Regions from separate parts of the Geodermatophilus sp. SYSU D00697 genome, predicted to be linked through region 2. Evidence: predicted binding sites of a transcription regulator. Region 2 holds the regulator's gene; the other holds the start of a gene.
What was found. The regulator LexA, encoded in region 2, represses DNA repair genes until DNA is damaged. The targets are predictions, from matches to a motif close to TCGAACANNTGTTCGA.
Positions count from the first base shown of each region.

Region 1: a site for LexA is predicted at 9,267-9,282, ahead of ruvC (crossover junction endodeoxyribonuclease RuvC). Genes of this name have one in related genera too.

Region 1 is NZ_JBJGYV010000034.1:9,776-24,441, reverse strand. Features, by position in the region: gene ACI79C_RS21600 (DUF3105 domain-containing protein) at 1-114, shown strand, start outside; gene ACI79C_RS21595 (RelA/SpoT family protein) at 209-2,668, opposite strand; gene ACI79C_RS21590 (adenine phosphoribosyltransferase) at 2,761-3,348, opposite strand; gene secF (protein translocase subunit SecF) at 3,345-4,739, opposite strand; gene secD (protein translocase subunit SecD) at 4,736-6,397, opposite strand; gene yajC (preprotein translocase subunit YajC) at 6,412-6,762, opposite strand; gene ruvB (Holliday junction branch migration DNA helicase RuvB) at 6,926-8,047, opposite strand; gene ruvA (Holliday junction branch migration protein RuvA) at 8,044-8,685, opposite strand; gene ruvC (crossover junction endodeoxyribonuclease RuvC) at 8,682-9,248, opposite strand; gene ACI79C_RS21555 (YebC/PmpR family DNA-binding transcriptional regulator) at 9,402-10,154, opposite strand; gene pdxT (pyridoxal 5'-phosphate synthase glutaminase subunit PdxT) at 10,151-10,798, opposite strand; gene ACI79C_RS21545 (heparan-alpha-glucosaminide N-acetyltransferase domain-containing protein) at 10,810-11,907, opposite strand; gene pdxS (pyridoxal 5'-phosphate synthase lyase subunit PdxS) at 11,966-12,874, opposite strand; gene ACI79C_RS21535 (hypothetical protein) at 12,926-13,477, opposite strand; gene ACI79C_RS21530 (glycosyltransferase family 4 protein) at 13,489-14,666, opposite strand, start outside.
Region 2 is NZ_JBJGYV010000009.1:90,634-105,299, reverse strand. Features, by position in the region: gene ACI79C_RS10355 (DUF349 domain-containing protein) at 1-693, opposite strand, end outside; gene ACI79C_RS10350 (hypothetical protein) at 734-1,453, shown strand; gene miaA (tRNA (adenosine(37)-N6)-dimethylallyltransferase MiaA) at 1,450-2,373, shown strand; gene dapF (diaminopimelate epimerase) at 2,370-3,236, shown strand; gene ACI79C_RS10335 (hypothetical protein) at 3,246-3,467, opposite strand; gene hflX (GTPase HflX) at 3,615-5,111, shown strand; gene ACI79C_RS10325 (phosphatase PAP2 family protein) at 5,179-5,928, shown strand; gene ACI79C_RS10320 (hypothetical protein) at 5,900-6,949, shown strand; gene lexA (transcriptional repressor LexA) at 6,971-7,723, opposite strand; gene ACI79C_RS10310 (LysM peptidoglycan-binding domain-containing protein) at 7,926-8,567, shown strand; gene ACI79C_RS10305 (hypothetical protein) at 8,714-9,316, shown strand; gene nrdR (transcriptional regulator NrdR) at 9,700-10,257, shown strand; gene ACI79C_RS10295 (vitamin B12-dependent ribonucleotide reductase) at 10,339-13,203, shown strand; gene ACI79C_RS10290 (Ltp family lipoprotein) at 13,489-14,361, shown strand.

The DNA.
Region 1 (14,666 bases), on a different contig from region 2:
GACCCCCGGCTGGTCGAGTTCACCCGGCTGCTGACCGGGAACGCCGAGAACACGCCCGAACCCGGTGCCCCCTGCGACAACCCGACCTTCCTCGCCGCGCCCCGCACCGCCTGAGCGGCGTCCTCCCGCACCGCAGCGCGTCCTCCCCCACGGTCGACCGCGAGGGAGGACGCGCCACGATCAGGTCACCTGATCGTGGCGGACGCCGTCAGGCGGTGACGCGCTCCACGTCGAAGACGCCGTCCACGTTGCGCACCGTCTGCAGCACCGCACCCAGGTGCGCGGGGTCGGCGAGCTCGAAGGTGAACCGGCTGACGGCCACCCGGTCGCGGCTGGTCTGCACCGACGCGGAGAGGATGTTGACCCGCTCGTCGGCCAGCGCCTTGGTGACGTCGGACAGCAGCCGGTGCCGGTCGAGCGCCTCGACCTGGATGGCCACCAGGAAGACCGAGCCGGGCTGGCTGGCCCACTCGACCTCCACCAGGCGCTCGGGCTTGCGCTCGAGGTCCGCGGCGTTGGTGCAGTCGGTCCGGTGCACGCTCACCCCGCCGCCGCGGGTGACGAAGCCGAGGACGTCGTCCCCCGGAACCGGCGTGCAGCACTTGGCGAGCTTGGCCCACACGTCGCTCATCCCGTGGACGACGATGCCCGGGTCGCCACCGGCCGGGCGCCGGTGAGCCGGGCGCCGCATGGGGATGGTGGTCTCGGCGATGTCCTCGACCGCGCCCTCGGCGCCGCCCAGGGCCGTGATGAGCTTCTCGACGACCGAGGAGGCCGAGATCTGGTTCTCCCCCACCGCCGCGTACAGCGCGGTGACGTCGGCGTAGCGGAGGTCCTTGGCCAGCGTCGACAGCGCCTCGCCGCCGAGCAGCCGCTGCAGCGGCAGCCCCGCCTTGCGCATCGCCCGGGTGAGCGCCTCCTTGCCGGCCTCGACGGCGTCCTCGCGGCGCTCCTTGGTGAACCACTGGCGGATCTTCGTGCGTGCCCGCGACGAGCCGACGAACGACAGCCAGTCCTTCGACGGGCCGGCCGTCGGCGACTTGGACGTGAAGACCTCGACGACGTCGCCGTTGTTGAGCGTGCTGTCCAGCGAGACCAGCGCCCCGTTGACCCGGGCACCGATGCAGCGGTGCCCGACCTCGGTGTGCACCGCGTAGGCGAAGTCGACCGGGGTGGAGTTGCCCGGCAGGCTGACCACGTCGCCCTTGGGGGTGAAGACGAAGACCTCCTGCGGGCCGAGGTCGTAGCGCAGGGTCTCCAGGAACTCGCCGGGCTCCTGCGCCTCCCGCTGCCAGTCCAGCAGCTGGCGCAGCCACAGCATGTCGTCGGGCGACCCCGTCTTGGTGCCCCCGCCGAGCTCGCCCGCGGCCGGCCTGCCGCCCGCCCGCGCCTTCTCCTTGTACTTCCAGTGCGCGGCGATGCCGTACTCGGCGGTGCGGTGCATGTCGTGCGTACGGATCTGCAGCTCGACCGGCTTGCCCTGCGGGCCGATCACCGTCGTGTGCAGCGACTGGTACATGTTGAACTTCGGCATCGCGATGAAGTCCTTGAACCGGCCCGGTACCGGCTGCCAGTGCGCGTGCATGATGCCCAGCGCGGCGTAGCAGTCGCGGACCGTGTCGACCAGGATCCGGATGCCGACGAGGTCCCAGATGTCGGCGAAGTCGCGGCCGCGCACGATCATCTTCTGGTAGATCGAGTAGTAGTGCTTGGGCCGGCCGGTGACGACCGCCTCGATCTTCGCGGCCTTGAGCTGCCCCTCGACCGTCGAGGTGACCTCGGTGAGGTAGGTGTCCCGGGAGGGCGCGCGCTCGGCCACCAGCCGCACGATCTCGTCGTACCGCTTCGGGTACAGCGTGGCGAACGCGAGGTCCTCGAGCTCCCACTTGATCGTGTTCATGCCCAGCCGGTGCGCCAGCGGGGCCAGGATCTCCAGCGTCTCGCGCGCCTTCTTCTCCTGCTTCTCCGGCGGGAGGAAGCGCAGCGTGCGCATGTTGTGCAGCCGGTCGGCCAGCTTGATGACCAGCACCCGGGGGTCGCGGGCCATCGCCACGATCATCTTGCGGATCGTCTCGGCCTGCGCCGCGTCACCCAGCTTGACCCGGTCGATCTTCGTGACGCCGTCCACCAGGTGGGCGACCTCGGGACCGAACGCCTCGGTGATCGACTCCAGCGTCTGGCCGGTGTCCTCCACCGTGTCGTGCAGCAGCGCGGCCACCAGCGTGGTGGTGTCCATCCCCAGGCCGGCCAGGATGGTGGCCACGGCCAGCGGGTGGGTGATGTAGGGGTCGCCGCTCTTGCGCTTCTGCGAGGCGTGCGCGGTCTCGGCGACGTCGTAGGCGCGCTGCAGCAGCGCCAGGTCGGCCTTCGGGTGGCTCTGCCGGTGCAGCGCCGCCAGCGGCTCGAGCACCGGCCGGACGATGCCGCTGCGCTGCCCGGCGACGATCCGGCGGGCCAGCCGGTCCCGGACCCGCCGCCGCGGCGCGCCGGCCGGCTCCTGCTCGCCCGGCGGCTCCGCACCGACGTCGTCGGGACGGCGGACGACCGGGCGGCTCGGGAGGGGCGGTCGCTCGGCCCCGCCCGGCGGCGCCTGCGTCCCGGCCCCCGAGGGGAGCGCCGGGGCGTCAGCCCGTGCAGCAGCCACGTTCGTGGCGGCGTCGGGGCCCATGGCGACTCCTGCAGGCCGGAGGAGGGGACGACCCTCCCCATGCTAGTCGGGCGGAGCGCCCCCGCGTCCCGACCGGCCTGGTCATCTCCCTCTCAGGTGGTCCAGAGGGCGTGCACCGTGTGCGGCGCGAGCCGCTGCCGGCCGCCCAGCGCGGCGAGCTCGACGACGACCGACACCGCCACGACCACACCACCGAGCTGCTCGACGAGAGCGATCGCCGCGCCCAGCGTGCCCCCGGTGGCCAGGACGTCGTCGACGACCAGCACCCGCTGACCGGGCCGGATGGAGTCCGTGTGCAGCTCGAGGGTGGCGGTGCCGTACTCCAGCTCGTACTCGGCCGCCACCCGCTCGCGGGGCAGCTTGCCGGCCTTGCGCACCGGGACGACCCCGACCCCGGCGTCGAGCGCGACGGCCGCGGCGAGCAGGAACCCGCGCGCCTCCACGCCCACGACGAGGTCGAAGCCCGGGTCGGAGTCGCCGTCGGCGAGCGCGGCGGCGCGGGGGTCGACCAACGCTGGCGCCGCGAGTCCGTCGATCATCCGCCGGAAGGCGGGCCCGTCGGCGAAGACGGGGGTCAGGTCGCGGAACAGCACGCCCGGCTCGGGGTGGTCCGGGACGTCGACGGTGAGCTCGGCGATGAGCTCGTCCAGGGGCCGTTCGGCCGCGCGCTCGACGGTCACCGTCGCTTCTTCCCGCCCGAGGGACGGCCCGGCCGCTGGGGGCGCGCCCCCGGACGGGGTGCCGCCGTCGCGCCGCTGCGCGGTTCGGGACGCACCGACTCCGGCGACTCCACCACGACGTCGGCCGCGGCCGGCCCGAGCTCCGCCTCGCGCTCGGCGACGGCGACGCCACCGCCGCGCCGGGCGGTGCCGCCCGCACGACGGGCGCTGGCGACCGGGGCGCGCCCGGCGGTGACCCGGGCCCCGCCCTGCCGCGCCTGCGCCGAGCGCCGGGCGAGCACGCGCTTGCGGAGGGCCTGCACCTCCGGCTCGCGCTCCTTGAGGTCGGCCACGATCGGCGTGGCCAGGAAGATCGAGGAGTAGGTGCCCGCCGCCAGACCGACGAACAGGACCAGCGCGAGGTCCTTGAGCGTGCCGACCCCGAGCAGGCCGGCGCCGACGAACAGCAGGCCGGCCACCGGCAGCAGCGCGATGACCGACGTGTTGATCGACCGCATCAGCGTCTGGTTGACCGCGAGGTTGGCCGCCTCGCCCCAGGTCATGCGGGCGCTCTTGGCCAGGTCGCGGGTGTTCTCGTCGACCTTGTCGAAGACGACGACGGTGTCGTAGAGGGAGAACCCGAGGATGGTGAGGAACCCGATCACCGTCGAGGGGGTGACCTCGAAGCCGACCAGCGCGTACACGCCGGCGGTGACCACGATGTCGTGCACCAGCGCCGCCATGGCGCCGACGGCCATCTTGGGCTGGAAGCGCACCGCCAGGAACAGCACCACCGCGACGAAGAAGACCGCCAGCGCGATGAGGGCCTGGTCGGTGATGTCGCGGCCCCACTCCGCGCTCACCGCCTCGGGGCTGACCTGCGAGGGGTCGATGCCCACCGCGCCGGCGACCGCCTCGACAACGGCCCGCTCGGCGTCGGTGTCGAGGGCGCCGGTCCGCAGCAGCACGGTGTCGCCGCCGACCACCTGGGCACTGGCGACGTCGGCGCCCGCGTCCTCGGCCGCCGTCCGCACCTCGCTCAGCTGCGCCTCGCTGCCCGGCAGGCGGAAGCTGTTGCCCCCGGCGAAGTCGATGCCGAAGTTGAAGCCCCGGAAGACGATCGCGGCGATGCACAGCAGCACGACCACCGCGGTGATGCGGTAGATCAGCCGGCTGCGCCCGACGACGTCCAGCCCGGCCTCGCCGTTGTAGAGCCGGTGGGCCAGGGAGGCCCGGCGGCCGGGGCGCCCACGGTCGGCGTCCCCCTCGCGGGGCAGGCCGGCGTCGGCCAGGGCGTCGTCGTCGGCGGCCGCCGCGGCATCTCGCGCGGCGGAGCCGGCGTCCTGCACCTCGTCCGAGTCCGTGCCCAGCGGCAGCTCGTCGTCTGGGCGACGGGGGTCGCGGCCGCTCATGAGTCGCTCCTGTCCTGCGCGGTGCTGCCGGACCCACTGCCGGCGCCGACCAGCTCTCGCCGGTCCGAGGGACGACGGCCCCCGGCGGGCCGGCCCGGGCGGTCGAGGCTGCGGCCCAGCCCGGAGAACCGGCTGCTGCCGAAGGACCGGAAGCGGGCCAGCACCGCCATCAGCGGGTGGGTGAAGAGGAAGACGACGACCAGGTCGAGGACCGTCGACATGCCGAGGGTGAACGCGAAGCCCTTCACGTCGCCGATCGCCAGGACGTAGAGGATCGCCGCGGCCAGGAAGCTGACCGCGTCGGCCGACAGGATGGTGCGCCGGGCACGGACCCAGGCGCGCGGCACCGCCGACCGGAGCGTGCGGCCCTCGCGGATCTCGTCCTTGAGCCGCTCGAAGTAGACGACGAAGGAGTCCGCGGTGATGCCGATCGACACGATGAACCCGGCGATGCCGGCCAGGCTGAGGGTGAAACCGATCTGCCGTCCCAGCAGCACGAGGACGGCGTAGACGACCACCGCCGACAGCAGGAGGCTGGCGATCATCACCAGGCCCAGGAGCCGGTAGTAGACCAGCGCGTAGACGAAGACCAGCGCAATGCCGATGGCGCCGGCGATGAGGCCGGCCTGCAGCTGCTCCTCGCCCAGCTCGGTGGAGATCGACTGCGCGGTGGCCTGGGTGAAGGTCAGCGGCAGGGCGCCGTAGCGCAGCTGGTTGGCCAGCTGCTCGGCCCCCTCCTGCGTGAACTGCCCGGTGATCGTCGTCTGCCCGTTGATGGCGCTCTGGATGGTGGGCGCGGAGACCACCCGGCCGTCGAGGGTGAACGCGACGTTCTTGCCGATGTTCGCGGCGGTGTAGGTCGCCCAGGTCTCGCGGCCGGTGGAGTTGAAGTCCAGCAGCACGACCCACTCGCCGGTGGCCTGCTGGGTGCCGGCCTGGGCGTCGACGATGTCGGTGCCCTCGAGGATCGCCGGGCCGAGCAGGTACTTGAACTGGCCGTCCTCGGAGCAGGCCGCGACGTGGTCCTCGGACCGGTCGACAGCGGCCGCGGGGTCGGTGGTGTCGCAGGTCAGCGTGGCGTACTCCGCCTGCGCCTGCTCGAGGGTCACGGCCGGGGCGTCCGGGTCGGGGATCGACGGGTCGGCGACCGCGCCGTCGGACGGGGTGGCCGCGTCCGTGGGCGCAGCCGCGTCCGTGGGCGCAGCCGGGTCGGTCGGCGCAGCCGGGTCGGTCGGCGCCGTCCCGTCGGTCGGCGCGGCGCTGTCCTCGGCCGCCGGCGTGGCCGGCTCCGGGCCGGAGAGGACCGGGCGGAAGCGCAGCTGCGCGGTCTGGCCCAGCTCCCGGGCCTGGTCGCCGTCGTCACCGGGGACGGAGATGACGATGTTCGAGTCGCCCTCGGTGACCACCTCGGCCTCGGCCACGCCCAGGCCGTTGACGCGCTGCTCGATGATCTGCCGCGCGAGCTCGAGGTTCTCGGGGGCGGGCGCCTGCCCGTCCGGGGTGCGCGCGGCGAGGGTGACGGTCGTGCCGCCCCGCAGGTCGAGCCCGAGCTGCGGGGTGCGGGTGTCGCCGGTGAAGAAGATCAGGCCGTACAGGACGGCGATGATCAGCACGAACGCGCCGAAGTACCGGCGCGCAGGCAGCTGACGCTGGGCCACGGGAGGGTGACCGCTCAGCGCGTCCGGTCGGCCGGGCCACCGTCGGCCGGGCCACCGGTGTCGTCCCCCGGGACGGCGGGGCCGGTCTCGGCGGGCCCGGCGACGGCCGGCTGGCGGACCTCGAGGATGGCCTGCCGGGCGAAGGTCACCACGACGCCCGGGGCGATCTCGAGATCGACGGTGGTGTCACCCAGGGCGACGACCGTGCCGTGCAGCCCGGCGGTCGTCATGACCGGGGTGCCCGGGGTCAGCGACTCCTGCATCGCTCGGGCCTGGGCCTGCATCCGCTTGCGCTGCCGGGCCGGCAGGACGATGAGCAGGACGAAGGCCAGGGCCAGGAGGACGAGCGGGAAGTACTGCTCCACGACAGATGTGCCTCTCTACCGCGCGGCGTTCCGCGGTGGGGTGCGGCCCGGGACGGGACCGCTCGGGTACGGCGGCTGTGGCGCGCCGCGACATCCGCGTGCAGCGACCGGGCAGGACGCGCGCGGCCGCGGCCGGACGAGTTGCGCGCCAGCGCTCCGCAGTCTAGGCGTCGAACAGCGTCTCTGACGACGACCCGGGGGCGGGTGGGTCTGCTGTGACCCTCCCGAGGGGGATGCCACCCCGCGGCAGCGGCCGGCCCAGGTGCTGCCACGCGGCCTCGGTGGCGACCCGGCCCCGGGGCGTCCGGGCCAGCAGGCCGGCGCGGACGAGGAACGGCTCGCAGACCTCCTCGACGGTGTGCGGCTCCTCCCCCACGGCGACCGCGAGCGTCGCGACGCCGACCGGCCCGCCGCCGAAGCGCATCACCAGCGCCTCGAGGACGGCGCGGTCGAGCCGGTCCAGCCCGAGGTGGTCGACGTCGTAGAGGGCCAGCGCCGCCTCGGCGACCTCGCGGGTCACCCGGCCGTCGGCACGGACCTCGGCGTAGTCGCGCACCCGGCGCAGCAGCCGGTTGGCGATGCGCGGCGTCCCCCGGGACCGGCCGGCGATCTCGGCGGACCCCTCGTCGGTCAGCTCGACGCCCAGCAGCGCCGCGCTGCGGGCGAGCACCCGCTGCAGCTCGGCCGGCTCGTAGAACTCCATCTGGCCGACGAAGCCGAACCGGTCGCGCAGCGGGCCGGTGAGCAGGCCGGCCCGGGTCGTGGCGCCGACCAGGGTGAACGGGTTGATGTCCAGCGGGATGGCGGTGGCACCGGGGCCCTTGCCGACGACGACGTCGACCCGGAAGTCCTCCATCGCCATGTACAGCAGTTCCTCGGCCGGCCGCGCGATGCGGTGGATCTCGTCGATGAACAGGACGTCGCCGGGGCCGAGGTTGGACAGCATCGCGGCGAGGTCGCCCGAGCGCTCGATCGCCGGGCCGCTGGTGATCTTCACCGACGTCCCGAGCTCGGTGCCGATGATCAGGGCGAGGCTGGTCTTGCCCAGCCCGGGCGGACCGGAGAGCAGCACGTGGTCCGGCGGCCGGCCGCGCCGCTTGGCGCCCTCCAGCACCAGTCCCAGCTGCCGGGCCACCTTGGGCTGGCCGATGAAGTCGTCGAGGGAGTGCGGCCGCAGCGCCGACTCGACGACCCGCTCCTCGTCACCGGCCTGGGCCGACACCGCGTGGTCCCGCCCCGGGCCGGCGTCGGCGGCCGGCAGCCCCCGGTCGAACGGCGTGCTCACGGCCTACCCAGCAGCCGCAGGGCCTGCCGCAGTAGCACCGCCACCTCGACCGATCCGGTCGCCGCGACCTGCTCGTCGGCGATCGGCGCGAGCTGGGCGACGGCGCTCTCGGCCTCCTTGCCGGTCCAGCCCAGACCCACGAGGGCCGAGGTGAGCTGGTCCCGCCACGGCGCGACCGGCGTGACCGGCGGCAGGCCGGCCGGCGCCGGCGCGCCGTCCAGCTGCGTGTCGGTGCTCGTGGACCCGAGCCGGTCGCGCAGCTCCAGGATCAGCCGCTCGGCGCCCTTCTTGCCGATGCCGGGGACCTGGGTGAGCGCCTTGACGTCGGCCATCGACACCGCACGGCGGACCTCCCGCGGCGGGTGGATGGCCAGCACCGCCTGGGCCAGCCGCGGGCCCACACCGTTGGCGGTCTGCAGCAGCTCGAACAGCTGGCGCTCGTCGTCGTCGGCGAACCCGTAGAGGGTCAGGGAGTCCTCGCGCACGACGAGGCTGGTCGACAGCCGGGCGTCCTCCCCCACCTGCAGGCGGGCGATCGTGCCGGGCGTGCACTGCACCGACAGCCCGATGCCGCCGACCTCGACCACGGCGCCGTCGGGTGACACGGCCGCCACGCGGCCGCTCACACTCGCGATCACCGGGACACCCCCGTCCAGCGCGGCAGCGTCGTGGACCGCACGGGGGCACCGATGCCCCCGGCCAGCGCGGCGTGGCGCAGCCGCTGCTGCGCGGGCCCCCGCCAGGCGTGGCAGACGGCGAGCGCCAGCGCGTCGGCGGCGTCGGCGGGCTTGGGCGGCGACGACAGCCCCAGCACCCGGGTGACCATGAGGGTGACCTGCTCCTTGTCGGCTCGGCCGCTGCCGGAGATGGCGGCCTTGACCTCGCTGGGCGTGTGCCAGGCGACCGGCCGGTCGGCCTGCGCCGCGGCGAGTGCCGCCACGCCGGCGGCCTGGGCGGTGCCGGTGGCGGTGCCCTTGTTGTTCTGGGTGAACACCCGCTCGATCGCCACGACGTCGGGCCGGTGCTCGCGCAGCAGCGCGGTCACCGCGGTGTGCAGCTCGAGCAGCCGCAGCTCCAGGTCCAGCTCGGCGGCGGTGCGGACGACGCCCACGCCCACCGCCGCCGGGCGGGCGCCGGGACGCCCGTCGACCACGCCCCACCCGCACCGGGTGAGGCCCGGGTCGATGCCGAGCACTCGCATGGACGCGCCTCCCGATGACCGAACTGGTGTTCGACCGAGGCTAACCGCTCGCGCCGACGGATCGGCGACGACACGCCTCCCGGGCCGTCCGGAGCCTGCGAGCGGAGAGGGCGCTCAGCCGACCTCGTCCACGCGTCGTCCTCCGCCCCCGCGTCACCCGACCTTCTCGAGCACCTCGTCGGAGACGTCGTAGTTCGCGTAGACGTTCTGCACGTCGTCGCAGTCCTCGAGGGCGTCGATGAGGCGGAAGACCTTGCCCGCCGCCTCCTCGTCGAGCTCGACGGTGACGCTCGGCAGGAACCCGGCCTCGGCCGAGTCGTAGTCGATCCCGGCGTCCTGCAGCGCGGTCCGGACGGCGACCAGGTCCGTGGGCTCGCTGACCACCTCGAAGGAGTCGCCCTGGTCGCGGACCTCCTCCGCGCCGGCCTCGAGCACCGCCATGAGGACGCTGTCCTCGTCGACGCCGTCGGCCTTGGGGACCACGACGACGCCCTTGCGCGAGAACAGGTAGGAGACCGAGCCCGGGTCGGCCATCGAGCCGCCGTTGCGGGTCATCGCCGTCCGGACCTCGGAGGCCGCGCGGTTGCGGTTGTCGGTGAGGCACTCGACCAGCACCGCCACGCCGGCGGCCGCGTAGCCCTCGTACATGATCGTCTGCCAGTCCGCGCCCCCGGCCTCCGCCCCCGAGCCGCGCTTGACGGCGCGGTCGATGTTGTCGTTGGGGACCGAGGACTTCTTCGCCTTCTGGATGGCGTCGTACAGCGTGGGGTTGCCCGCCGGGTCGCCACCGCCCACCCGGGCCGCGACCTCGACGTTCTTGATGAGCTTGGCGAAGAGCTTGCCGCGCTTGGCGTCGATCGCGGCCTTCTTGTGCTTCGTCGTCGCCCACTTCGAGTGGCCGCTCACGGCACTCCCCTCTCGTTCCCGGCGCCCGAACGGCGTGCCGTCTGTCTGCGCACCAGGTCGACGAACAACGCGTGCACCCGGCGGTCCCCGGTGAGTTCCGGGTGGAAGCTGGTGGCCACCAGGTTGCCCTGGCGGACGGCGACGATCCTACCGTCGGCCCGTCCACCCACGACCCGGCCGAGCACCTGCACGTCCCGACCTGCCTCCTCCACCCACGGCGCGCGGATGAACACGGCGCGCACGGGGCCACCGTCGAGACCCTCGAACCCGACCTCGGACTCGAAGGAGTTGACCTGGCGGCCGAAGGCGTTGCGCCGGACGGTGACGTCGAGCCCCCCGACGGTCACCTGGTCCGGGGGCGCGTCGAGCAGCCGGTCGGCGAGCATGATCATCCCCGCGCAGGACCCGTAGGCCGGCAGCCCGCCGGCGATGGCCGCACGCAGCGGCTCGAGCAGCCCGAACCGGACGGTCAGCTTGGCCATGGTGGTCGACTCCCCGCCCGGGAGGACCAGACCGTCCACCGCGCCCAGGTCCTCCGGACGGCGCACGGTGACCGGCTCGGCGCCGAGGGCGGACAGCGCGGCCAGGTGCTCGCGGACGTCACCCTGCAGCGCCAGCACACCGACGACCGGGTTCTCGGGCACGGGGAGACAGGCTACGGTCCCGCCACCCGGCGCGAGCTCCAGGTCAGCAGCCGTTCCAGCGGTCCCCGTCCGAGCCGCAGCCGCCACGCCGTGGCCACCACCAGCGCGGTCACGGTGAACCGGACCCACCGCCCCCAGTCGTCGTCGGAGGACTCCACGCCCAGCGCCCAGATCGCCACGATCTGCGCGGTGTAGACCGACAGCGCCGTCGCGCCCACCGACGCCAGCGGGTACGTCACCCGCGGCAGCCGGTCGGCGACCACGAGGCACAGGCCGAGGACGGCGACGGCGACGCCGGCGGAGCCCACCACCTCGAACGACGTCCCGCTGTGCGGCTCGGCCCCGGCGAACCAGGCCGGGTCCCAGTCACCGGGGCGGCCGAAACCCAGCTCCATCCCGGCCAGCCGCCGTCCCGGCCCGACCAGCCGGGCGCTCAGCCAGGCACCGCCGTACCCGACCGCCGCGGCGAGCAGGCCGCCGGCGAGCAGTCCCGCGCGCACCCGGGCGGTACGCAGGTCGAGCCGGCCGACCGCCAGCCCCACGAGCACGAACGCCGCCCAGACGACCGCCGGGTAGTACCCCGTGACGAGGAGCCAGGCGAACGGTCCCCGCTCCTCGTCCCGGGCGGTGGCGTACCGGCCCACGGCGAGGACGACCGGCGGAGCGGCCAGCGCGACGACCCCGGCGGCGAGCAGCAGGCGCCGTGGTGACCAGCGCAGGAACGGCAGCGCCAGCACGAACAGGACCGCGTAGACCTCCAGGATGATGGCGACGAAGGTGTCCAGCAGCTCCAGGACCCCGCCGATCGCGAACACCCAGGCGGCCCGGACGAGGACGCGGGTGCGGACCTGGCCGAGCTCCCGGCCGGTGACGGGGGCGGTGCCACCGGAGAGCAGGGCGATCGACACGCCGGCGAGCGTCGCGAAGAGGATCGACGAGCGGCCGTCGACGACCCCGCTCCACGTGGCGGGGTCCCACGTCAGGTCCCCGGTCCGCCCCAGGTGGGCGCCGAACATCCCGAGGACGGCCAGCCCACGGGCGACGTCGACACCGGCCACGCGGCCGGGCAGGCCGGGGAGCTGCCGGTCGGCGGCACGCTCCCGCTCCATGGTCACGGCGCGAGGGTAGGGACCCTGCCTGGGAGACCGGCCCGGATCGGGTGCGGTGTCACCAGCCGCGGGACGCGTAGCGCTCGGACTCGGGCAGCGCGCTGACGTTGATGCCGACCATGGCCTCGCCCAGGCCGCGGGACACCTTCGCGATGACGTCCGGGTCGTCGGAGAACGTGGTGGCCTGGACGATCGCCGCGGCGCGCCGCGCCGGGTCGCCGGACTTGAAGATGCCCGAGCCGACGAAGACGCCCTCGGCGCCCAGCTGCATCATCATCGCGGCGTCCGCCGGGGTGGCGATGCCCCCCGCGGTGAACAGCACCACCGGCAGCTTGCCCAGTCGCGCGACCTCGGCGACCAGGTCGTACGGGGCGCGCAGCTCCTTGGCCGCGACGAACAGCTCGGTCGCGTCGAGGGTGCCCAGGCGGCGGATCCCGCTGCGGATGGCCCGCATGTGCCGGACGGCCTCGACGACGTTGCCGGTGCCGGCCTCGCCCTTGGAGCGGATCATCGCGGCGCCCTCGGCGATCCGCCGCAGCGCCTCGCCCAGGTCGGTGGCGCCGCAGACGAACGGCACGGTGAACTCGTCCTTGGCGATGTGGTGGGCCTCGTCGGCCGGGGTGAGCACCTCGGACTCGTCGATGTAGTCCACCCCGAGGCTCTGCAGCACCTGCGCCTCGACGAAGTGGCCGATCCGGGCCTTGGCCATGACCGGGATGGAGACCGCGTCGACGATCCCGGCGATCATGTCCGGGTCGCTCATGCGGGCGATGCCGCCCTGCGCACGGATGTCGGCGGGCACCCGCTCCAGGGCCATGACGGCGACCGCACCGGCGTCCTCGGCGATCTTCGCCTGCTCGGGGGTGACGACGTCCATGATCACGCCGCCCTTGAGCTGCTCGGCCATGCCGCGCTTGACGCCCTCGGTGCCGGTGGTGCCGGGAAGGGTCTGGTTGTGCTGGGTCACGGGAACTGCCTCGGTGCTCGACGGGAGAGGGCGCGATGATCGTACGGCCGCTCAGGACCGCGGCCGTCCCCCACCGGCGGCGCTGCTGGTGACCTCCCGCAGGCCGTCCTCGATGTCGAAGAAGCGGGGTGCCGGGCGGGCGGCGTGCAGGCGCAGCAGCGCCGTCAGCCGGCGGCTGCGCAGCAGGTGGGTGTCGCGCACCGCGTCGTTGTAGAACCGCCGCGCCAGCCCGATCCGGGTCGCGGTGCCGTCCAGGTCGGCCCGTAGCGCGACCGGTACGCCGGGCAGGTCGGTCGGGAGGTCCCGCAGCTCGCGGCCCAGCGCGTTCTCCGCGAGCTCCCGGTCGCCGGCGTGGGGGGCGCGCGCCTCGCGGGCGGCCACCGCCAGCCGGGCGGCCCGCTCCTCCCCCAGGGCGGCGGCGTGGTCGCGGGCCAGCTCCGCGGCCAGCCCGGACCGCCGCTGCAGCTGGGTGTCGAGAGCGGTCCAGGCCCGGTCGACGCGCACCTCCAGGCGGCGCAGCCGGGTCAGCGTCCACCCCGCCCACAGCGCCAGGAGCACCACGACGGCCGCGACCGCGAGCAGCAGCCAGACGTCGGGGGTCACGACGGGTCAGGCTAGCGCTGCACCCACCGGCGCAGGGTCGACCGCAGCGGGGCGTCGTCCGTGTCGTCGTCGACGACGTCCGACAGGTCCGCCAGGCCGTCGTCGGACTCCTCGGCGGTGACCTCCCCGGATCCGGGCAGGACGACGGTCTCGTAGACGTCGAGGATCCGGCGGGCGATGACCGCCCAGTCGTAGGCCGCGGCGGCCTCGCGGCCGGTGGCCGACAACCGCGCGCGGCGCTGCGGGTCGGCGAGCAGGTCCGACAGCGCGCGGGCCAGCGCCCGGGCGTCGCCGCGGCGCACGAGCACGCCCGCCTCGCCGTCCTGCAGCACCTGGGCGAACGCGTCGAGGTCACTGGCGACGATCGGCGCCCCCGCGGCCAGCGCCTCGATGAGGATGATCCCGAAGGACTCCCCCAGCAGGTTCGGCGCGCAGTAGACGTCGACCGACCGGAGCAGGGCGGCCTTGTCCTCCTCCGACAGCTCGCCGAGCAGGGAGACGTGCGGCCGCAGGTCGTCGCCGAGCTGCTCGTACACCGCGTCGGGGTCGCCGCGCCCGGCGATGAGCAACTGGGCACCCGGGTGCTTGCGGACGACGGTGCGCATGGCCTCGAGCAGGACCGGCAGGCCCTTGCGCGGCTCGTCGTAGCGCCCGAGGAAGCCGATGGTGGGGCCGTCGACCCCGCGGGTGTGCCCGGGCAGGGTCGGGCCCTCGGCGAACGCGGCGACGTGCACGCCGTTCGGGATGATGACCGCGTCCCCGCCCAGGTGCTCGACCTGCACCCGGCGGGCGAAGTCGGACACCGCGATCCGCCCGGTGATCTTCTCCAGCCACGGCCGGATCACCGGGCCCCACGCGGCCAGCCACTTCGACCGCGTGGTGGCCGCGTGGAAGGTGGCCACGATCGGGCCCTTGGCGATCATGCACACCAGCAGCCCGATCGACGGCGGCGCCGGGTCGTGCACGTGGACGACGTCGAAGTGGCCCTCCCGCAGCCAGCGGCGCACCCGCGCGGCCGACACCGGCCCGAACTGCACGCTGGCCATCGAGCCGTTGTACGGGACGGGGACGGCCCGCCCGGCCCAGGTCACGTGCTGGGCGGGCAGGGACTCCTCCCGCTCGGCGGGGGTGAGCACCTCGACGTGGTGCCCCAGCCCGCGCAGCGTCTCGGCCAGGTCGCGCACGTGGT
Region 2 (14,666 bases):
GTCGGCGGTCTCGACCATCGCCCGGGCCCGCGCGGCGAGCCCGTCGAGGTCGCCGACGGCGGTGGCGGCGGGGATCTGCTCGGCCAGCGCCTGGGCCTTGGACTTCAGCTCGCTGGGATTGCCGGTGTGCGCCTTGAGCCGCGCCTCGAGCAGCGAGACCTCGGTGGCGAGGTCGTCGTAGCGGCGGGCGTAGTGCGCCAGGCCGGCGGCCGGGTCGCCGGCCTGCCAGGAGCCCACGGCGCGCTCGCCCTCGGCGGTGCGGACGTAGACGGTGCCGTCCTCGTCCACGCGGCCCCACTGCGACGGGTCCGACGCCGCGGCGGCCGGCTGCACGGGGGCGGCCGGCCGCGCCGGGGCGAGCGCAGGGGCAGCCGTCTCCGGGACGACGGCTCCCGGCGTGACGGCACCCGGGGTGACGGCACCCGGGGTGAGGTCTCCCGGCACGACCTCCACCGGCACGACCTCCTCCGGCACGGCCGCGCCTGGCGCGTCCTCGGTCGCGGCGGGAGCCTCCGCGCCCTGCTCGGACGGCGGGGCGACCTCGGGCGTCCCCGCGGCCGGGTCGGCCAGTGCGGCGTCGCCGGGGGCGGCCGCGGCCGCCGTCCCCGCCTCGGGGGTGACCGCCTCGGAACCGGCCGTGTCCGTGGTGGGGACCTGCTGCGAGGTGTTTGCGGCGTTCTCCGTGCTCGACACGCACCGCAGTGTCCCACGTCGCATCCGGGACACTGCTCCGGTGAGCTCCAGCCCGGCCGGATCCGACGGGAAGGGGGCCGCGGGTCCCCTCACCGTCGCCTTCTGTCCCTGCCCGCCGCTGCTGCTGCCCCAGGTGGAGGGCCGGCCCGGAGCCGACACCCGGCAGCTGCGGACCGCCTGCGCCGAGGCCGTCGATGCCGCGCTCGCCCACCGGCCCGAGGTGGTCGTCGTCGTGGGGAGCGGGGGCGGGAGCCGCTTCGGCCCGGGGGACGGCGGCGACCTGCGCGGCTTCGGCGTGGACCTCGACGTGCCGTTCGCGGGGCCGGAGCGGCCGGGTGGCCGGCGCACTCCGCTGGCGCACACGGTGGGCGCCTGGCTGCTGCACCAGGCCGGGTACGCCGGCCTCCGGCTGGGGGTGACGCCTGACGACCTCGCCGACGCCCTCGCCGAACTGCCCGGTCCGGTCGGTGTCCTGGCGATGGGGGACGGGTCGGCGCGCCGCACGGTCAAGGCGCCCGGGTACCTCGACGAGGCCGCCGGGCCCTTTGACGCCGCCGTCGCCGCTGCGCTGGCCTCCGGGGACGCCGCGGCGCTCGCCGGGCTCGATCCCGCGGAGGGGGAGCGCCTGCTGGCCGCCGGCGTCCCCACCTGGCGCGCGGTCGGAGCCGTCCTGGCCGGCCGGGAGGTGCGGGGGCGGCTGCTCGCGGACGCGGCGCCCTTCGGCGTCGGGTACCTCGTCGCCGACTGGCTGGTCCCGTGACGGCGCAGCCGCCGGTGGTCGCCCTGGTCGGCCCCACCGCCACGGGCAAGACCGCGCTGGGGGTGGCCCTGGCGCGGCGGCTGGGCGGTGAGGTGGTCAACGCCGACTCCATGCAGCTCTACCGCGGCATGGACATCGGCACCGCCAAGCCCGACGCCGCCGAGCAGGGCGGCGTCGCGCATCACCTGCTCGACGTCTGGCACGTGCGGCAGGCGGCGTCGGTCGCCGAGTACCGCCGCCTGGCCCGCGCCGAGGTCGACCGGCTGCGGGCAGCGGGCACGGTGCCCCTGCTGGTCGGGGGGTCGGGGCTGTACGTGCGCGCCGTCCTCGACGAGCTGGACTTCCCGGGCACCGACCCGGCGGTGCGGGCCCGGTTGGAGGGCGAGCTGGCCGATGTCGGCCCCGCGGCCCTGCACGCCCGGCTGGCCACCGTCGACCCGGCCGCGGCCGCGGCGGTCCTGCCGAGCAACGGACGGCGGATCGTGCGCGCGCTGGAGGTCGTGGAGATCACCGGCGGCCCCTTCCGCGCGCAGCTGCCCGAGCCCCGGCCGCACTACCCGGCCGTGGTCGTCGGCCTGGACCGCGACCCGGCCGACCTCGACGAGCGGATCGCCGCCCGCGTCGACCGGATGTGGGCCGCGGGGTTCGTCGCCGAGGTGGAGACGCTGGCTGCCGACGGCCTGCGGGAGGGTCCCACCGCCTCGCGGGCGCTGGGCTACGCGCAGGTGCTCGCCCAGCTCGACGGCGAGCTGACCGCCGAGGAGGCCCGCGAGCGCACCGTGTCGACCACGCGCCGATTCGTCCGGAGGCAGCGGTCGTGGTTCCGCCGCGACGCCGCGACCACCTGGCTGGACGCCGCGCGCCCCGACCTCGTCGACGCGGCCGACGCGTTGATCGCCGCGCATACGATCGGCCGGTGACCGCCAACCGGGTGCTGATCGGACACGGCACGGAGAACGACTTCGTCGTCCTGCCCGACCCCGACGGCACGGCCTGGCCGGAGGACCGGCTGGACGCCGCGATGGTCCGCCGGCTGTGCGAGCGCCGGGCCGGCCTCGGTGGGGACGGCGTGCTGCGCGTCGTCCGCAGCGTGCACGTCCCCGACGCGCCGGCCGTCCTCGGGGAGGACCTCGACCGCTGCGAGTGGTTCATGGACCACCGCAACGCCGACGGCTCGCACGCCGAGATGTGCGGCAACGGCATCCGGCTGTTCCTGCACGTCCTGGTCACCGAGGGGCTGCTGGACCGCGCCGCGTGCGAGTCCGGCGTCCTGGTGGGCACCCGCGGCGGGCCGCGCCGGGTCGGCGCCGCGCCCGACGGTGGCTACTGGGTCGACATGGGCCCCGCCCGGCCCTTCGGGACCGGCGCGGCGCACCTGGACGGCGCGGCGTTCCCCGGCCGCGCCGTCACGATGGGCAACCCGCACCTGGCCTGCCTGACCGACGTCGACGTCGACACCCTCGACCTCACCGTCGCCCCGGGCGTGGACACCGGGCTCTTCCCCGACGGGGTCAACGTCGAGTTCGTGAACGTCCTGGCGCCGGCCGCCCACATCCGGCTGCGGGTGTCCGAGCGTGGCGTGGGGGAGACCCGGTCGTGCGGGACGGGCGCGTGCGCGGCCGCCTGGGCGGCGCTGGAGGCCGGCGGCGCCGACACGGGCACGGTCACCGTGGACGTCCCCGGCGGCCGGCTCACCGTCCGCGTCGACGGGACGACGGTGCTCACCGGCCCGGCCGTGGTCGTGGCCGCCGGTGAGCTCACGCCGGAGTGGCTCGCGAGCTGACCGGCCGGCTCAGGCCCCCTGGTCCCTGGTGTTCTCCGTCTCCTCCGGCGACTCGGGCATCATCGACTGTCCGGCGATCCCGGGGCTGCCCTTGGGCTCGCCGCGACCGCTGTCCTGGTCGGGGCCGGCGCCCAGCGGGTTGCGCGGCGGGTTGAGGCCCTTGGGGTCGCGACCCGGGTCGTCGAGCTCCTCGCCGCTGCCCAGGCTGCTGCTGCCGCTGCTCTCGGTCATGCTCCGGCCTCCTCGCGATCGTCGGGACCGGGCCCTACCCGGGGACGACGAGGTCACGCGTCGGGATGGTCTCGGACGCCCGCGGTGTTGTACCCGGCGATGACAACTCAGATGCCCCGGCAGGTGGGGCGTGCCACGCTGGACACGATGACGACAGCACAGAACCGCGCCGCGATCGACGGCGCCGGGGACCGGGCCCTACGGGCCGCCCCCGAACCGGCCGAGGAGGCCACCCGTCCCGCGCCGGCCGGGCAGTGGGACGAGCCGGAGGAGACGACCGGCTCCTACGACCTCGAGGCACGCGGCGCCCTCCGCCGCGTCGCGGGTCTGTCCACGGAGCTCGCCGACGTCACCGAGGTCGAGTACCGCCAGCTGCGCCTGGAGCGCGTCGTGCTGGTCGGCGTCTGGACCGAGGGGACGCAGGCCGACGCCGACCGGTCCCTGGCCGAGCTCGCCGCGCTGGCCGAGACCGCGGGGTCGCAGGTCCTGGAGGCGGTGAGCCAGCGGCGGGACAAGCCCGACGCGGGCACCTACGTGGGCTCGGGCAAGGCCGCCGAGATCCGCGACATCGTCGCCGCGGCCGGCGCCGACACCGTCATCTGCGACGGAGAGCTGACGCCGGGCCAGCTCAACGCGCTGGAGAAGATCCTCAAGGTCAAGGTGGTCGACCGGACCGCGCTGATCCTCGACATCTTCGCCCAGCACGCCTCCAGCCGTGAGGGCAAGGCGCAGGTCGAGCTCGCCCAGATGCAGTACATGCTCCCGCGGCTGCGCGGCTGGGGTGAGTCGCTGTCCCGGCAGGCCGGTGGCCGGGTCGCCGGTGGTGGCGGCATCGGGACCCGCGGTCCGGGTGAGACCAAGATCGAGACCGACCGGCGGCGCATCCGGGCGCGGGTGAGCAAGCTGCGCCGGGAGATCGCGGGCATGGCGACCGCACGCGCCACGCAGCGCAGCAGTCGCGGGCGCAACGCCGTCCCCAGCGTGGCGATCGCCGGCTACACCAACGCCGGCAAGTCCAGCCTGCTCAACCGGCTCACCGGCGCCGGTGTGCTGGTGGAGAACGCGCTGTTCGCCACCCTCGACCCGACGGTGCGCCGGGCCACCTCGCCCGACGGCCGCGAGTACACGCTCACCGACACCGTCGGCTTCGTGCGGCACCTGCCGCACCAGCTGGTCGACGCCTTCCGGTCGACGCTGGAGGAGGTGGCCGCCGCCGACCTGCTGCTGCACGTCGTCGACGGATCCGACCCGGACCCGCTGGGTCAGATCGACGCCGTCCACGTCGTCCTCGGCGAGATCGATGCGGCGGCGGTGCCGGAGCTGATCGTGGTCAACAAGGTCGACGCCATGAGCGAGGACGACGTCCTCACGCTGCGCCGGGCGCTGCCGGGTGCGGTGTGGGTGTCCGCGCGCACCGGTGAGGGGATCGAGCAGCTGCGGGACATCGTCGCCGCGCGGCTGCCGCGGCCCGATGTCGACGTCGACGTGCTGGTGCCCTACGACCGCGGCGACCTCGTCGCCCGGGTGCACCGCGACGGCGAGGTCCTCCGCGAGGAGCACGAGGCCGGCGGGACCCGGCTGACCGCCCGGGTCGACGGAGCACTCGCCGCCAGCCTGGAGGGGTTCGCCGTCCCGGTCGGCTGACCGGGACGGCGCGCCCGCGTCGGTCGTCCGAGGTCACGATCGGGTCACGTCCCGGTACCGTGAGAGCGTGACCAGCGGCGCGGTGCGGCGGCGTCCGGGCGAGCACGCGCCGGACGGCGAGGTCGTGCCCGCCCCGCCGCAGCGGGTGGTCTCCGACGGCCGGCCATCGTGGTGGCTGCTGGTCCTCGCCCTGCTCGTCACCGTCGCGGTGACCGCGGACCTGCTCAGCCGGGGTGTGCTCGAGCGGATGGACCTGCGGGTCTCCGAGGTGGTCAGCTCCTGGCAGCTCAAGGAGTCGGCCGCGTACTGGCCGGTGTGGGCGGTGACCCAGCTGGGCGGGCGCGGCTTCATCCTGATCGTCCTGGCGGTCCTGACCGGCTACCTGGTGTGGCGGCGCCGGACCGCCGTGCCGCTGCTCCGGGTGCTGGTCGCGCTCGCGCTGCTCACCGTCGTCGTCTACGGCTTCAAGTACGGGACCGGGCGCACCGCACCGGCCTATCCCGGGTCGTTCTTCCACCGCGACGGTGCGTCCTACCCGTCGGGGCACGTGGCCAACGCGGTCCTCATGTGGGGTGTCGCCCGGTGGCAGGCGGTGGAGTTCCGGCTCGCCGCGGGCGTGCAGCGGGCCTTCCGGCTGCTCAGCGTCTTCGGCCCGGTCGCCACCGGGGTGGCCATGGTGTCCCTGGACTTCCACTGGGTCACCGACGCGGTGGTCGGGGCGGCGGTCGGCATCCTCCTGCTGGGCGTGGTCCATGCACTGGACGCAGTCCTGCTGTCACGCTGGGTCGGTGCCCGAGCTGCTCACCCCTCCGCGTAGCGGCACGCCGGGCCGGCACCTGGCTGCGGGGACGGTCCTCGCGCTGACCGCCGTCCTCGGTGCCGCGCAGCCGGTCTCCGCCGAGGAGGCGACGGCGCCTCGCACGCAGTGCCAGGTCACCGACCCCCGGCTGGCGGAGCTCTCCGGCCTCGTGGTGGTGGGCGACCGCATGCTGGCCCTCAACGACGGTGGGGAGCGGCTCGACGTCCACGTCCTGGACGCCGGCTGCCAGGTGGTCGACGTGCGCAGCGCGCCGGTCGACCCCTACGACCCCGAGGACCTCGCGGTCGGCGCCGACGGGACCGTGTGGCTCGCCGACACCGGCGACAACAACGGCACGCGGGAGACGGTGGCGCTGCTGGCCCTGCGGCCGGACGGCAGCACCGCGGTGTACCGGCTGGCCTTCCCGGAGGGACCCCGGGACGTGGAGGCGCTGCTCCTCGCGCCGGACGGCACGCCTTACCTGGTGACCAAGGAGGTGCTCGGAGCCAGCTCGGTGTACCGCCCGGTGAGCGCGCTGGTCGACGCCGGCACGGTTGGCCTCACCGAGGTGGCGGGTGTCGAGTTCACGCTCACCGGGACCCCGGGCGGTCCGGTCGGTCGCGCCGGGCAGCTCATGGTCACCGGGGGAGCGGTCTCGCCCGACGGCCGGTTGCTGGCCCTGCGGACCTACACCGACGCCTACGTCTGGCCGCTGTCGGGCTCCGACGTGGCGGGTGCACTGGCCGCCGACCCGGTCCGGCTGCCGCTGCCCGCGTCGCCGCAGGGCGAGGCGGTCAGCTTCACCGCCGACGCCTCCGGCCTGGTCGTGACCAGCGAGGGACTGCCGGCCGACGTCATCGTCGTCCCGTTGGGCGAGCTCCCGAGCGACGCCGCTGCGTCGACGTCGGCGGACGGTTCCCTCCCCGACCTGCTGAGCGCCGACGACGGCGGCATGCCGGCCGTCGCGGCGGCCGCGATCGCGGCCGTGGTCGCCGCCGCCCTGGTGTGGGTCGGCGGGAGGCTGCGCCGGCGCCCCTGAGCCCGGGGCGGCGCCTGCGGGTCAGACCCGGCGCAGCACGGTGACGACGCGACCCAGGATGGTGGCCTCGTCACCCGGGATGGGCTCGTAGGCGGGGTTGTGCGGCAGCAGCCACACGTGGCCGTCACGACGCTTGTAGGTCTTGACCGTCGCCTCGCCGTCGATCATGGCGGCCACGATCTCGCCGTTCTCGGCCGTCGGCTGCTGGCGCACCACGACCCAGTCGCCGTCGCAGATGGCCGCCTCGACCATCGAGTCGCCGGCGACCTTGAGCATGAAGAGGGTGCCCTCGCCGACCAGTTCGCGGGGCAGCGGGAAGACGTCCTCGACCGCCTGCTCGGCGAGCACCGGGCCACCGGCGGCGATCCGGCCGACGAGCGGGACGTAGGTGGGGGCGGGCGCCTCGTCGGTGCCGGCCGGGGCGGCGGTGGACACGAGCTCGGCCGGCGCGTCGCCGGGCAGGCGGACGTCGAGGGCCCGGGGCCGGTTCGGGTCGCGGCGCAGCCAGCCCTTCTTCTGCAGGACCGTGAGCTGGTGGGCCACCGAGGAGGCCGAGGACAGGCCGACGGCCTCACCGATCTCGCGAACCGAGGGCGGGTAGCCGCGGCGGTCGATGGAGTCGCGGATGACCTCGAGGACGCGCCGCTGGCGCTGGGTCAGGCCGTCCCCGGCCTCGCTCCGGTCGGGGAAGGTCCGCACGGCCGCCGTCTCGGTGGCCGCCGGCGCGCCGGTCGTCCTCCGGCGGCTCCCCGACGTCCCGCTCTTCTCCGCCACCGTCGCCTCCTCGCCGGCTGCTGTCGCAGCACGTCTCGTCGTTCGGGACCGACCGTAGCGTGCCGGGCCCTCTCGATCAAACACGTGTTCGAACTGCCCGGCAGGGCGCGATGGCGTTCGTCGGACCCATCCGGTAGACATCGCACAGCCGTTCGAATCGAACAGGCGTTCGACGGTCCGGGCAGCGGTGGGAGGAGTGGTCGTGGCGGGCATGCGGCAGGCGGTGCTGGACTTCGACGACGCGGTACAGGTGCCCTGGCGGCCCCGGCTCCGTGCGGTCCCGGTGGCCGACGACGGTGCGGCCGGGCGCCGGCCACGGCCTCCGGCGTCGCGGGCGACCGTGTCCCGGGTGGGCGCATGCCGGCCCGAGTCGGTCCGGGCGACCGACGACGGTGCGACCGCGCCCGTCGACTCGTCCGCCACCCGGCCGGGTCCGGTGCGACCCGGGCAGACGCGGCCGGGCCCGACCCGGCCGGCGGGGGCCGCGGTGCCCGGTCCCCCGGCGGGGCGGCCCGTGCGCGGCGGCTGCGGCCGGGTGCGGCACCGGCCGGGTCCGGGGGTGCGGCTGACCCGCAGGGCGCGCCGGCTGGCGGTGGTCCTCGCGCTGGGGGTCGGCGTGGCGCTCGGGTCCTGGCTCGGACCTCTCGTCGCCGATGACCCCGGCGACCTGCGGCTGGTGGGGGAGCGCAGCGTGGTCGTCCAGGCGGGGGACACGGTGTGGTCCATCGCCGCAGACTTCGCCGGGCCCGACGAGGACGTCCGGGCCGTGGTCGACGTGATCGAGGAGCTCAACGAGCTCGACGGTGCCCGCGTCGTGCCGGGACAGGTCCTCCTGCTGCCCTGAGGGCGTCCCGTCCCTCCTCCTCCGGGCCCGGCACGCCGCGGGGCCAGACAGCGACAAGGCGAGGCGGTCAGGTTCGTCAACCCTCCGTACGGAGGCGTTGACGCTGCGTGGTCAAAAGGGCACCTAACGTCAGAGGCGTGTCGCGGATGTCCGGAAGCCGAGCAGCGGTCTTCACCCAGCAGTCCCAGGCCGTCGAGGTGTCCGTGGCCGGCGCCTGGTTGCCGGGGTCGATCCTCGGCTGGCGCCACGACGCCGGCGGATCCTGCGAGGTGTGGGTCCGGCTGACCGTCGCCGGCGGTGTGCGCGAGACCTGGGTCGCCCTGTCCGACCTGCGGCTGCCGGAGTCGCCCGTCGTGGAGGCGTCGCCTCCCGCTGGGCGTGGGGACGACGCCGCCGCGCCGATCCTCGACCTGGCCCGCGCCGCCGCCCGTGAGCGGCTCGTCGCCGGCGTGCTCGGCGCTCCGGAGCGAACGGCGTCCGGCGTCCCGGCGCAGGGCCGTCGCCGGCGCCGTCACGGCGGGGACGTCACCGCGGAGATGCCGGCGCTCGATGCCGCCCTCGCCGGGCGCCACCGGGCACCGGGCGGAGCCGGGCGACACCGGGCCGCGGACGACGACACCCGCGTCGGCCTCCCGGCGGTCGCGGTCCCGCCGCGCGCCGAGGGCGACTGCCTGACCCGCCCCCTCCGGCTGGGTGAGCGGGTGCCCCGCCCCCGCCTGACCCGTCCCGACGGCGCCGTCCGCGGCTGAGGCCCGGCCGCCCTCCGGGGTCGGGTGCCGACGCGCGCATACACCGCTCCGCCGCCGCCGCGCGACTCCTGCGGGGCGTGTCGCGGCGTGTCGCCGTGGCGGGTGGGGCAGCAGAGCGCCCCTGGTCACGGCCGTGTCTCGGGGGCGTGTCCCGGCTTGCAGATCTTGTGTTGCCGGGCCTAGGGTTCCCCTACATCTAGTAGTTGCACCGCTGTAAGCCCGTCCACAGCCGGTCCTCAGGTTCTCCCCGGGACGTCCACCGGATGTCCCCAGGAGGGTCCACAGCCGGCTTCCCGGCTCGGGTGCCCCGGCCGCTTCGCGGCCGCCGCGCCCGCCGGTCGGGCGGGGGCGCGACGGACCACCACGAGGGGAGGGGAGCCGCGATGCGTTGCCCCTTCTGTCACAACGCCGACAGCCGGGTCATCGACTCACGCGAGGCCGACGAGGGGGCCACCACCCGGCGGCGCCGGTCGTGTCCCGCGTGCGGCCGGCGGTTCACCACGGTGGAGGAGGCCGTCCTCGCCGTGGTGAAGCGCAGCGGTGTCAGTGAGCCGTTCAACCGGACCAAGGTGGTGGCCGGCGTCCGCCGGGCCTGCCAGGGCCGGCCGGTCGACGAGGACCAGTTGCAGCAGCTCGCCCAGCAGGTGGAGGACGCGACCCGCGCCACCGGCGCGGCGGAGGTCCCCAGCCACGAGGTCGGGCTGGCCATCCTCCGGCCGCTGCGGGAGTTGGACGAGGTCGCCTACCTGCGCTTCGCCAGCGTCTACCGCGCCTTCACCTCGCTCGAGGACTTCGAGAAGGAGATCACCGAGCTCCGGGCCCGGTACGTCGCCGCCGGGACCCCGCCGCTCCCTGGCATGCAGGACACCTCCCCGGCCGTGCGCCGGCGGGGGAGTGGGCGGGGCCAGGCCGCCTCCACCGGCAGCGCCGCCGGCACCTGAGAACTGTCAGCACCACCCGATAGAACAAGTGCGGCTCTCTTCCCCAGCCGCCTTGCCCACCCGCAACAGAGGGAGAGCTCCGTGACCGAGACCGAGGATCGCTTGACCGGCCGCACGCGTCGCGCCGCCAAGGCGCCGACCCGGGGGAAGGGCCTGAAGGTCAAGCGCGTCTTCACCACCGCCGGTGTGCACCCGTACGACGAGGTCACCTGGGAGCGTCGTGACGTCGTCATGACCAACTGGCGGGACGGCTCGATCAACTTCGAGCAGCGCGGCGTGGAGTTCCCCGCCGAGTGGAGCATCAACGCGACCAACATCGTCACGACGAAGTACTTCCGCGGCGCCGTGGGGACCCCGCAGCGGGAGAGCAGCCTGCGCCAGCTGATCGACCGGGTCGTGCTGACCTACGGCCAGGCCGGCCGCGAGCACGGCTACTTCGCCACCGAGGGTGACGCGGAGATCTTCGAGCACGAGCTGACCTGGATGCTGCTGCACCAGTACTTCAGCTTCAACAGCCCCGTGTGGTTCAACGTCGGCACCAGCGCGCCGCAGCAGGTCAGCGCCTGCTTCATCCTGGCCGTCGACGACACGATGGACTCGATCCTGAACTGGTACCGGGAGGAGGGGCTGATCTTCAAGGGCGGCTCCGGCGCCGGCCTGAACCTCTCCCGGATCCGCTCGTCGAAGGAGCTGCTGTCCTCCGGTGGCACGGCCTCCGGCCCGGTGTCCTTCATGCGCGGTGCCGACGCCTCCGCGGGCACGATCAAGTCCGGTGGTGCCACCCGTCGCGCGGCCAAGATGGTCGTCCTCGACATCGACCACCCCGACATCGAGGAGTTCATCGAGACCAAGGCGCGCGAGGAGGACAAGATCCGCGCGCTGCGCGACGCCGGGTACGACATGGACCTCGGCGGCAAGGACATCACCAGCGTCCAGTACCAGAACGCCAACAACTCCGTCCGGGTCTCCGACGAGTTCATGCGCGCGGTCGAGGACGGCACCGAGTTCGGCCTGCGCGCCCGGCTCGACGGCTCGGTCATCGAGACCATCGACGCCAAGGGCCTGTTCCGCAAGGTCACCCAGGCCGCCTGGGAGTGCGCCGACCCGGGCATCCAGTACGACGACACGATCAACGACTGGCACACCAACCCCGAGACCGGCCGGATCAACGCGTCCAACCCGTGCTCGGAGTACATGAGCCTGGACAACAGCTCGTGCAACCTCGCGTCGCTGAACCTCATGAAGTTCCTCAAGGACGACGGGACGTTCGACTCGAGGAACTTCGTCAAGGCAGTCGAGCTGGTCATCACCGCGATGGACATCTCGATCTGCTTCGCGGACTTCCCGACCGACCCCATCGGTGAGACCACCCGCGCCTACCGCCAGCTGGGCATCGGCTACGCCAACCTCGGCGCCCTGCTGATGGCGACCGGTCACGCCTACGACTCGCGTGGCGGCCAGACCCTCGCCGCGGCGATCACCTCGCTGATGACCGGCACGGCCTACCGCCGCTCGGCGGAGCTGGCCGGCATCGTGGGCGCGTACGAGGGCTTCGCCCGCAACGCCGACGCCCACGCCCGCGTCATGCGCAAGCACGCCGCGGCCAACGACGCCATCCGTCCGGTGGGCGCCGACGACGCCGACGTGCTCAAGGCCGCGACCGCCCAGTGGCAGGAGTGCCTGGAGATCGGCGCGGACAACGGCTGGCGCAACGCCCAGGCCTCCGTGCTGGCCCCCACCGGGACCATCGGCTTCATGATGGACTGCGACACGACCGGCATCGAGCCGGACTTCTCGCTGGTCAAGTACAAGAAGCTGGTCGGCGGCGGCTCGATGCAGATCGTCAACCAGACCGTGCCGCGGGCCCTGCGCAGCCTGGGCTACCAGGACGAGCAGATCGAGGCGATCGTCGAGTACATCGCCGAGCACGGCCACGTCGTGGACGCCCCGAGCCTGCGCCCGGAGCACTACGAGGTCTTCGACTGCGCGATGGGGGAGCGGGCCATCTCCCCGATGGGCCACGTCCGGATGATGGCCGCGGTGCAGCCGTTCATCTCCGGCGCCATCAGCAAGACGGTCAACATGCCGGAGACGGCGACCGTCGAGGACGTCGAGAACATCTACTTCCAGGGCTGGAAGCTCGGCCTCAAGGCGCTGGCCATCTACCGGGACAACTGCAAGGTCGGCCAGCCGCTGTCCGACGCCAAGGCCAAGAAGGCCGACACGACGGCCGCGGCCGCGGAGGTGGCGGCTCCGGCTGCGCTCGCCCACCCGGTGCGCAAGCGGCTGCCGAAGAAGCGGACCAGCATGACGACGTCGTTCTCCGTCGCCGGGGCCGAGGGCTACATGACCGCCGGCATGTACGAGGACGGCAGCCTCGGCGAGGTCTTCCTCAAGCTGGGCAAGCAGGGCTCGACCCTGGCCGGTGTCATGGACGCCTTCTCGATCGGCATCTCGATCGCGCTGCAGCACGGTGTGCCGCTGGAGACCTACATCCAGAAGTTCACCAACATGCGCTTCGAGCCGGCCGGCATGACCGACGACCCAGACATCCGCATCGCCCAGTCGGTGATGGACTACATCTTCCGTCGCCTGGCGCTGGACCACCTGCCGGTGGAGAAGCGGGCCAACCTCGGCATCTTCAGCGCCGAGGAGCGCGCCGCCCAGGTCTCCGGCTACGGCACCTCGGCCTCCACGCCGGAGGTCGTCGAGGAGGAGGTCGACCTGGAGGCGCTGCGCACCTCCGCGCCGGCCGAGGGCCCGGCCCAGCCCGAGCCCAAGGCGGATAAGTCGGTCAAGGAGGCGCACTCCTCGGCCGAGCTGCTGGAGTTGGTCACCGGGACGGCCACCGACGCGCCGCTGTGCATGACCTGCGGCACGAAGATGCGTCCGGCCGGCAGCTGCTACGTCTGCGAGGGCTGCGGCTCCACCAGCGGCTGCAGCTGATGTAGTCGGCCGGGACGTGTTGTCCGCGCCGGTCCGGGCGGCGTCGTCCCGAGTTCGGGCAGCACTGTCCCGGTCTCCGCCAGCGGGACTCCCCGACCACTGAGGTCGTCACCGGCCCGGTTCCCTCCAGGAGCCGGGCCGGTGGCGTGTCTGGCGCAGGAGTGAGCAGGCCACCCGGCGCTCGTCGGTGACTCCGTGGCTGGGGTCAAGGGGTCACCGACGGTGTCGATACTCCTCAGTAGCGCATCCAGGATCATCGTGTCAGCAACGCAGGAGTGTCCCTTCGTGACCCAGCCAGGAGGGGTTCAGCCGAACCCCCACGACCACGGCGGCCAGCCCGGCCCCACGCCCCCGGCCGACAACCGGCCCCCGGTCGGCCCTCCATCCCAGTCGCCCAGGCAGCAGGTCGGCGCTCCCCAGCCCCAGCCGCCGTACGGGATCCCGCAGGGCTCCTGGCAGCCGCCCGCCCAGCCCGGCCCGAGCCTGCCCACGCCGCCGAGGCACCCCTGGTTCAGGCAGAAGCGGTTCCTCATCCCGGCCGGGGTGCTGGCCGTGGCGGTGCTGGGCGCAGCCGTCGCGCCGAAGGAGGACACCGACAGCGCCCCCGTCGCCAGCTCCAGCGCGCCCGTGGTGGAGACGTCGGCACCCGCGTCGGGACCTTCCTCCGCTCCGCTCCCGTCGATCAAGGAGGTCGCCCCGGCTCCTTCGCCGGCTCCGGCCTCGGAGCCTTCCTCTGCTACCGCGCCGCCGGTCGAGGAGGTCGCCCCGACTCCTCCGCCGGCCCCCGCGCCTGCTCCGGCTCCCGCACCGGCACCTGCGCCCGCTCCCGCGCCTGCCCCGGCTCCTGCGCCCGATCCGGCACCCGATCTCACGGTCGGCCAGGAGAACGCGCTGGAGTCTGCGGGGGACTACCTCGACTACTCGTCCTTCTCGCGCTCCGGGCTCATCGAGCAGCTCGAGTACGAGGGCTACTCGACCAGTGACGCGACGTGGGCCGTCGACCGCCTGGACGTCGACTGGAACGAGCAGGCCGCCCAGTCCGCCAGGGACTACCTCGACTACTCGTCCTTCTCGCGCTCGGGGCTCATCGAGCAGCTGGAGTACGAGGGCTTCACCCCCGAGCAGGCCGAGTACGGGGTGAGCCAGGCCGGGTTCTGATCCAGGCCCACCCGGTGCGCTCCCCGGCGCACGCCGGGACGTCGGTGCCGGGTGCGCTGACCGGACCCACCGGAGGCCCGCCTGCTCGGGACCTCGTCGTGCCGCCCCGGCCGCCTCGTGCGGCCGGGGCGGTCCCGTCTCGGCGCCGGCCGGAGACGTGCCCGAGCCGCCGTCACCGGCCGCGACGTGCAGGCACCCGGCGGGCGCTGCAGCGCGAGGGAGGCGCACCGCGAGGGGCGCTGCACCGCGAGGGCCGCTGCACCGGCTGCCCACCACGCCGGAACCAGGTGATCGACCGCGTTCCC